3 regions of the Corynebacterium sp. UMB8791 genome follow, and region 3 is predicted to be linked to each of the others. Evidence: predicted binding sites of a transcription regulator. Region 3 holds the regulator's gene; each other region holds the start of a gene.
The links. Region 3 encodes LexA, which represses DNA repair genes until DNA is damaged. Its sites were predicted from a motif close to CGAACANNTGTTCG; they were not measured.
Positions count from the first base shown of each region.

Region 1: ruvC (crossover junction endodeoxyribonuclease RuvC) is a predicted target of LexA. The motif match lies at 825-838, and genes of this name have one in related genera.
Region 2: ACXIUA_RS02335 (HNH endonuclease signature motif containing protein) is a predicted target of LexA. The motif match lies at 1,344-1,357, and genes of this name have one in related genera.

Region 1 covers NZ_JBSZCG010000125.1:74,508-76,777, reverse strand. Annotated here, with positions in the region: gene ACXIUA_RS07795 (YebC/PmpR family DNA-binding transcriptional regulator) at 8-760, shown strand; gene ruvC (crossover junction endodeoxyribonuclease RuvC) at 867-1,397, shown strand; gene ruvA (Holliday junction branch migration protein RuvA) at 1,401-2,012, shown strand; gene ruvB (Holliday junction branch migration DNA helicase RuvB) at 2,022-2,270, shown strand, end outside.
Region 2 covers NZ_JBSZCG010000082.1:28,808-31,077, forward strand. Annotated here, with positions in the region: gene ykgO (type B 50S ribosomal protein L36) at 1-69, shown strand, start outside; gene ACXIUA_RS02330 (serine hydrolase) at 139-978, shown strand; gene ACXIUA_RS02335 (HNH endonuclease signature motif containing protein) at 1,425-2,270, shown strand, end outside.
Region 3 covers NZ_JBSZCG010000040.1:19,850-22,119, forward strand. Annotated here, with positions in the region: gene ACXIUA_RS01065 (1-phosphofructokinase family hexose kinase) at 1-23, opposite strand, end outside; gene ACXIUA_RS01070 (DeoR/GlpR family DNA-binding transcription regulator) at 183-968, opposite strand; gene lexA (transcriptional repressor LexA) at 1,105-1,788, opposite strand; gene ACXIUA_RS01080 (hypothetical protein) at 1,992-2,270, shown strand, end outside.

The DNA.
Region 1 (2,270 bases), on a different contig from region 3:
ATACCGGATGTCTGGCCACTCAAAGTGGGCTACTACTAAACATAAGAAGGCCGCGAACGACGCAAAGCGTTCCAAGCTCTGGGCGAAACTGATCAAAGATATCGAGGTTGCAGCTCGCACTGGTGGCGGCGATCCAGCAGGAAACCCGACGCTTGATGACATGATCAAGAAGGCGAAGAAGGCGTCGGTCCCGAACGACAACATCGAACGTGCGCGTAAGCGTGGATCGGGCGAGGAAGCCGGCGGCTCTGACTGGGAGTCGGTGATGTACGAGGGGTACGGCCCGAACGGTGTCGCTCTGTTGATCGAGTGCCTGACGGATAACCGTAATCGAGCAGCGACTGAGGTTCGTACGGCAATGACCAGGAACGGTGGCAATCTTGGTGAAACCGGTTCTGTGGGCTACATGTTCAATCGCGTCGGTGTCGTCACGGTGGCGAAAGGGGAGCTCACCGAGGACGATGTGTTGATGGCGGTACTTGACGCTGGTGCAGAAGAAGTTAACGATCTTGGCGAAGAGTTTGAAGTTACCTGTCAGCCGACCGACCTTGCCGCAGTCCGCGAGGCGTTAGTGGAGGCCGGTATCGAGGTTGAGGGCTCTGAGCAGGACTTCCGTGCTGACGTGGAAGTTGAACTGGATGCATCTGCAGCTGAAAAGAATCTGAAGCTGATTGATGCCCTCGAAGACTCTGATGATGTACAGAATGTGTACTCGAACATGTCTATTCCTGACGAGATCGCAGCCGAGCTCGACTTGTAAGGCGTAGTCTGTTTTTCAACCACCATTCGTTGCAGCGAGTGGTGGTTCTTTTTCAGACTATGGTAGAACATATGTGCCAGTACAATATTCGGCGGAAGGAAGCGCGGTGAACCTCCAAGGTCTGAGGGTAATGGGCATAGATCCTGGTTTGACCCGATGCGGCCTTTCGGTAGTTCAAGCGGGGAGAGGACGTCAGGTCATACCGATTGCCGTCGGTGTAGCGCGCACTCCTTCCGATGTGGAACTATCGGAGCGTTTATTGCGGATCTCGAAGTCGGTAAGCGACTGGATGGATGAGTATAAGCCCGACGTGGTTGCGATGGAGCGAATTTTCGAACGCAGTAACGTATCTACCGTGATGCATACTGCCCACGCCGTCGGGGTAATGGTCCTCGCCGCTGCAGAGCGCGATATACCAGTGCACATGTATACGCCCTCAGAGGTAAAAAAGTCGGTTTCTGGTAATGGGCGCGCTGATAAGAAACAGATGACTACGATGATTACACGTATTCTTGGTCTGAGCGAGCCACCAAAGCCAGCAGATGCTGCAGACGCGTTGGCCATCGCTGTTTGCCATTGCTGGCGAGCCCCGTTGCTTGCCCGAGCTTCCGCTATTGAAAAACTGAGAAAGAACTAGTTCATGATTGATTCCCTCCACGGTGACGTCCTTTCGATTGGCCTCGATCATGCTGTTATCGGCTGCGGGGGCGTTGGCTATCGCTTCTTGGCGACGCCACCAACGCTCAGTCGCCTAACTCGTGGTGAGCATGCGGATGTAGTCACCAGTCTGGTGGTCCGCGATGACGGTATGACCTTGTATGGGTTCGCGGATGAGGACTCGCGGACTATGTTTCACAAGCTTCAAACCGTGAGTGGGCTAGGGCCAAAGCTGGCGATGGCAGCACTGGCAGTCTTTGGGCCTGGGGAACTGGCCGAATTGATTTCCAGTGGTGACGCGAAGAAGATTCAAACGATTCCTGGCGTCGGTAAGAAGATGGCAGAACGAATCGTGTTGGAGCTGAAAGATAAGGTTGTCGGCTTGTTTGAAACGGGCAGCGAAGCGAGCCACGGTGCAACGGCTCCGGCTGCTTCAGGCTCAGGTATCAGTGAGCAGATTGTAGAAGCACTGGTTGGGCTTGGATTCACCGGGCGTAGTGCGCGGACTGTCGTCGAACCTCTCGTTGCGGAACAACCGGATACTGATCCATCGAATCTGTTGCGCGAAGCGCTGAAGACGCTATCGAAAAAGTAGGTGGGGTTCATGTCAGACGTTGAAAAAACCGTATTCCAGTTGCCGGATGATCTTTCACGTCCCGATGGGGCTCCCGTCAGTGTCAATGCGCATAGTGATGAACACGATATTGAGAGGTCTCTTCGTCCGAAGTCGCTTGATGAGTTCATCGGACAGCCGAAAGTGCGTGAGCAGCTCAGTCTTGTACTTGCGGGTGCTAGTCAACGCAGCGTCACACCGGACCACATCTTGCTTTCCGGTCCGCCAGGGCTAGGAAAG
Region 2 (2,270 bases), on a different contig from region 3:
GTGCGCCGCCGTGGCAAGGTTTACGTCCTGAACAAGAAGGAGCCACGCTTCAAGGCTCGTCAGGGCTAATTCAGCACTCGTGAAAACCCGCACCTCGTGTGCGGGTTTTTTCGTGCCCGGGGCACTAGGGTGGTGGAGGTGAAACGAGCATGCTGCGCCCTCCTCGCCGTGACCGCCCTCGGGGCCTGCGGGACACCCACTAACGACGCCCCGCCGACCATCACCGTCACCTCAACGACAACGCACCCGAACGCTCAGCCGCCTGCACCAGTTGACGAACCGGTGGGCGAAGAGGACGTCGATAAGCTGCTTTCCGCCATCGCTGATGCTGTTGCCAACCAGTTCGGAGGCACCGTCGCAGTCGCCGCGGGCGGGGTCGGCAGCAGCGACGACCCAGCGATGCCTGCCTGGTCAACCATCAAAGTCCCCCTCGCAGTTGCCGCGTACCGCGTGGCGCCCGACACCGCGCAGCTCGCAGCACCCGCCGCGATCACCGCCTCAGACAACGACGCCGCGCTGCAACTCTGGAACGCCCTGCCACCCGGCGCCGGCGATACCGTCTTGGCCGAGGGTGGCGTACCAAAAACCATCAACACCGAACGCATCCGGCCCGAGTTCTCAACCTTCGGCCAAACCATGCTCACCGCCGCCGAGGAGTCCACCTTCATGTCCAATCTGAGCTGCCTGAGCGACGCCGACCCCGTCCTTGAGTTGATGGGGCAAATCGTGCCCGGGCAGGACTACGGCCTCGGCCAGCTTCCCAATGCGCGGTTCAAAGGCGGGTGGGGGCCCTCGGAGACTGGTGGATACGAAGTGCGCCAGATGGGACTCGTGTCAAATTCCGTAGAGCAGGACGTTGCTTTGGCTTTGGTCGTTGTCCCCGCCGACGGCAGTTACCAAACCGGCCAAGCCATGGCCAACGCCGTTGCAGAACAGCTCCGCGGCCGACTGGATCAGCTGCCGGTTGCGGCCTGCTGATTGTTTGATGAGGGTGTCCGCGGGACGGACAAACAGCTGGCGAAGCTTGGCTCAACCCACCTCTCAATAAGTAAGGTTTCCGCGGCGCGGACACCGCTTCGTGATTTGTACGGACGATTCCCGCATTCCGCGGGGCGGACAATCTATCCGTTGTTACAACCCAACCTCCCGCACAGTCCGCCGCGCGGACTCCAACGAAGCTTTAGTCGACTCCAGTAGCATTCCGCGGCGCGGACAGAGCGAGTTCAGCTCAAGACCCCAACGATTGCATCAAGGTGTCCGCCGCGCGGACACCCACCCACACACCCGTGCTCGAAAGTGGCGTCGCAAAGCACCCCGCGCACTGTCCGCCGCGCGGACACCCACCAACAAATATTTGAATAAACCTCTTGACACCACTATTCGAACACGTATACTAAACAACAACCAAAACACCAGGGGGAACCATGCACACCACCATCGACGCCGACACCATCATCAACACCATCGTAGAAAGCGCACGCCTGTTCGCATACTCACACGCAGAAATACTCACTGCGATCGCCGAATTCGACACCCACAACCTCGCCGAAGCCTACGGGTGTGCCTCAACCGGGGCATGGCTTGCCAGAGTGCTAAAAATGAAACGCACCCGTGCCTACGAATACGCCGCCGTCGCACGCAAACTCACAAGCTTTCCCACCATCCTCGACGCGCTGCGACAAGGAAGCATCGACTACACCAGTGTGCGCTACATGCTCGACTACGCCACCGAGGCAAACCAACACGAACTCGTAGAGATAGCCGCCGAATCTGGCTACCAAGGCCTCGTACACGCCCTGGCAGGCGCAACCCCCACCGACAAACAGCCCGAGGATGCTGGTGCACACTGCGGGCTGACCATCCGCGAAGACGGCCAATACCTACGCGGCTGGTTTTGCATGAACGCGACCGACGGTGTGGCCTTTCAAGCAGCCCTGCGCGCAGGAGCACACGCCTATGCGGATGACAACGCGATGGATGAGGCGGATGCGCAGATGATGCGCTCGACCTTCGGGCTGCCACCGGCACGATTAATGCTGCAATCACTCATGGGGATGGTGCACATGGTGCGCACCGGGGCCGCCACACACGCCACGATGGCGCCGGCGGCACAGGTGATGGTGCATATGACATCAGATGGGCGAGCATTTTTGCCGAATCACATGGCGGCGCCTGCCACACGGCTTGCCAACTTGGTAGATCATGCAGATTTGATGGGTGTGCTCTATGACGCCCAGGGGCAGGTGATTAGGTTTGGGCGCAAACGCCGT
Region 3 (2,270 bases):
TTCGGAGTGAACGTCAGAATCATGTGGCGCATCCTTAGAGTAATTGGTGCTCTGTGGGGTAGCGCCTACCGAAAGTCTGTTGTGCAGCTGCAGTATCGAAAAGCGCTACTAAAGCCATAATGCCCGATTGTGTCCGTTAATGCAATAGATCGGACGCAATCGGGCATTTGGTTCCTTTTGTTTCACTCTTCGGCAAGGACGACCTTGATTCCACGCTCCCGCAATTCGCTGACAAAGCTCTCTGGTGCGTCTGTGTCGGTAACAACGACGTCAATTGCGTCTAGCGGCGCAAAGCTAACTAGATAATCATTGCCGAGCTTCGTGGAGTCGCAGAGCACAACTACCTTGCGTGCATTGGTGACCATTGAAGATTTGACCGCAGCCTCTTGGGCGTCGGCGGTAGAGAGGCCGTGGTCAATAGTCAAGGCATTCGTGCCAATAAAAGCAACATCTGCACGCATAAGCGCGAGAGTGCGTAATGCCGTATCGCCTACAACAGCTTGGGTGATTGCACGGACTGTCCCCCCGAGGAGCTGAACGTCTGTAAGCCCGCAGGATGATAGGTCTAGCGCGATCGGGAGGGAGTTCGTAACTATAGACCAATGCTGTGTTTTTCCTGCTGTGGCAATAAGATCGGCCAGTCCATTGATGGTGGTGCCGGCGTCGAGAAAGATGCCAGCGCCAGGATCCTCTGGGAGAAACTGTGTCGCAGCGCGCGCGATCGCCGATTTGGCGGTCGGTGCCGACCGGAACCGGGCATCAAGAGAAAACTCTGTGGTGAGAAATGATTGGCTAGCGACGGCTCCGCCGTGAACGCGGTGGACAATTCCTTCATTATGGAGAATTGCCAAGTCCCGCCTGATGGTCTCGGCTGTTACATCAAACCGTTCGGCCAGCTCCGTAACATTCACGCGTCCTTCGACTGCGGTAAGTGACGCGATCTGCCTTCTTCTCTCTTCGGCGTACATACAACTCCTCCGTGGGGCAACCACGAATCAGCAGGGTTCAAAAATTAGGTTGCCCCTATTGTTGCAAAACCGTGCGCCCGAATGCTTTTACATGTGTTTGATAGCCCCCGGTTGGGGGCGAAATGGCGAAAAATGGCTACAGGGTCCGGAAAACAGAGACCACTTTGCCCATAATCTCGGCGTCGTTGCCTTGTATCGGAGAAAAGGCATCGTTATGAGGAATGAGCCATACTCCGGAAGAGTCCTTATGAAACTCCTTGACAGTTGCCTCCCCGTCAATTAGCGCTGCTACGAACTCGCCCTCTTCGGCAACATGTTGTGAGCGGATGACTACCCAGTCACCATTGAGAATGCCTGCATCGCGCATTGATTCTCCAACCACCTGAAGCATGAAGAGGTCGCCGCTATCGAGTAGTTCTTCCGGCAGGGGGTAGTAGTGTTCAATGTTTTCCTCTGCCAGGATCGGAGTTCCAGCGGCGATTTGGCCGAGGACAGGGATCATCCGTGCTGGAGAAGTTCCATCAATGTCCGCATCGTTTTTCGGTGTAACCGAACCTCCCATAGATTCTGGCAGGTGGCGGAGGTCTACGGCTCGTGGCTTGTTTGGGTCACGGCGAAGGAACCCTTTCTTTTCGAGCTCCTTCAGCTGGTAGGCGACAGAAGAAGTTGATTGGAGTCCTGCGGCGTCGCCGATCTCTCGAATGCTTGGTGGATAGCCACGTAATACGACGGCGTCGCGAATGACTTGAAGGATTCGCTTTTGTCTGTCTGAAAGTACGCTCATATCGAACTTTTCACTGGTTGTGTTCTTGTGTGCCATGGGTCCTCACATTGAGTCTTGATAGTGTCTTCTGTACAGAATATATCAAAGAGGGCAAATATGTTCGATAGTTGGGGGGTTGTGGGGATGTGATGTGGGATGGTATAAATCGAACATAGAAGTTAAATCGAACAAATACGCTAAAAATGTTTCGCGTGAGATGAGAAACCTTCGAATTCGCGAAATGAGGTAAGGGGCATTTTATGAGCATCATTGACCAGGCGAAAATGATTTCTACTCGTGCTGATATGGCGGGAGCTCCACTTGCACCACGGTCTTCAATGCCAGCTGAAGTGTGGGATTTTGTACCCATGCGGGGTGATCGAGGGGGTAAGCCGTCACGCCACGAGCAGGTTATCAACCAGAACTTTCGTTGCCACTGGGCGGCTGCAGATGCTCCCGAGCCAACCGTTTATTCTTCCGCCGAGCCTCAAGAGCAGCGAGCAAACGTTCTAATGGGAGCCCTTCTTGGGGTAACTATG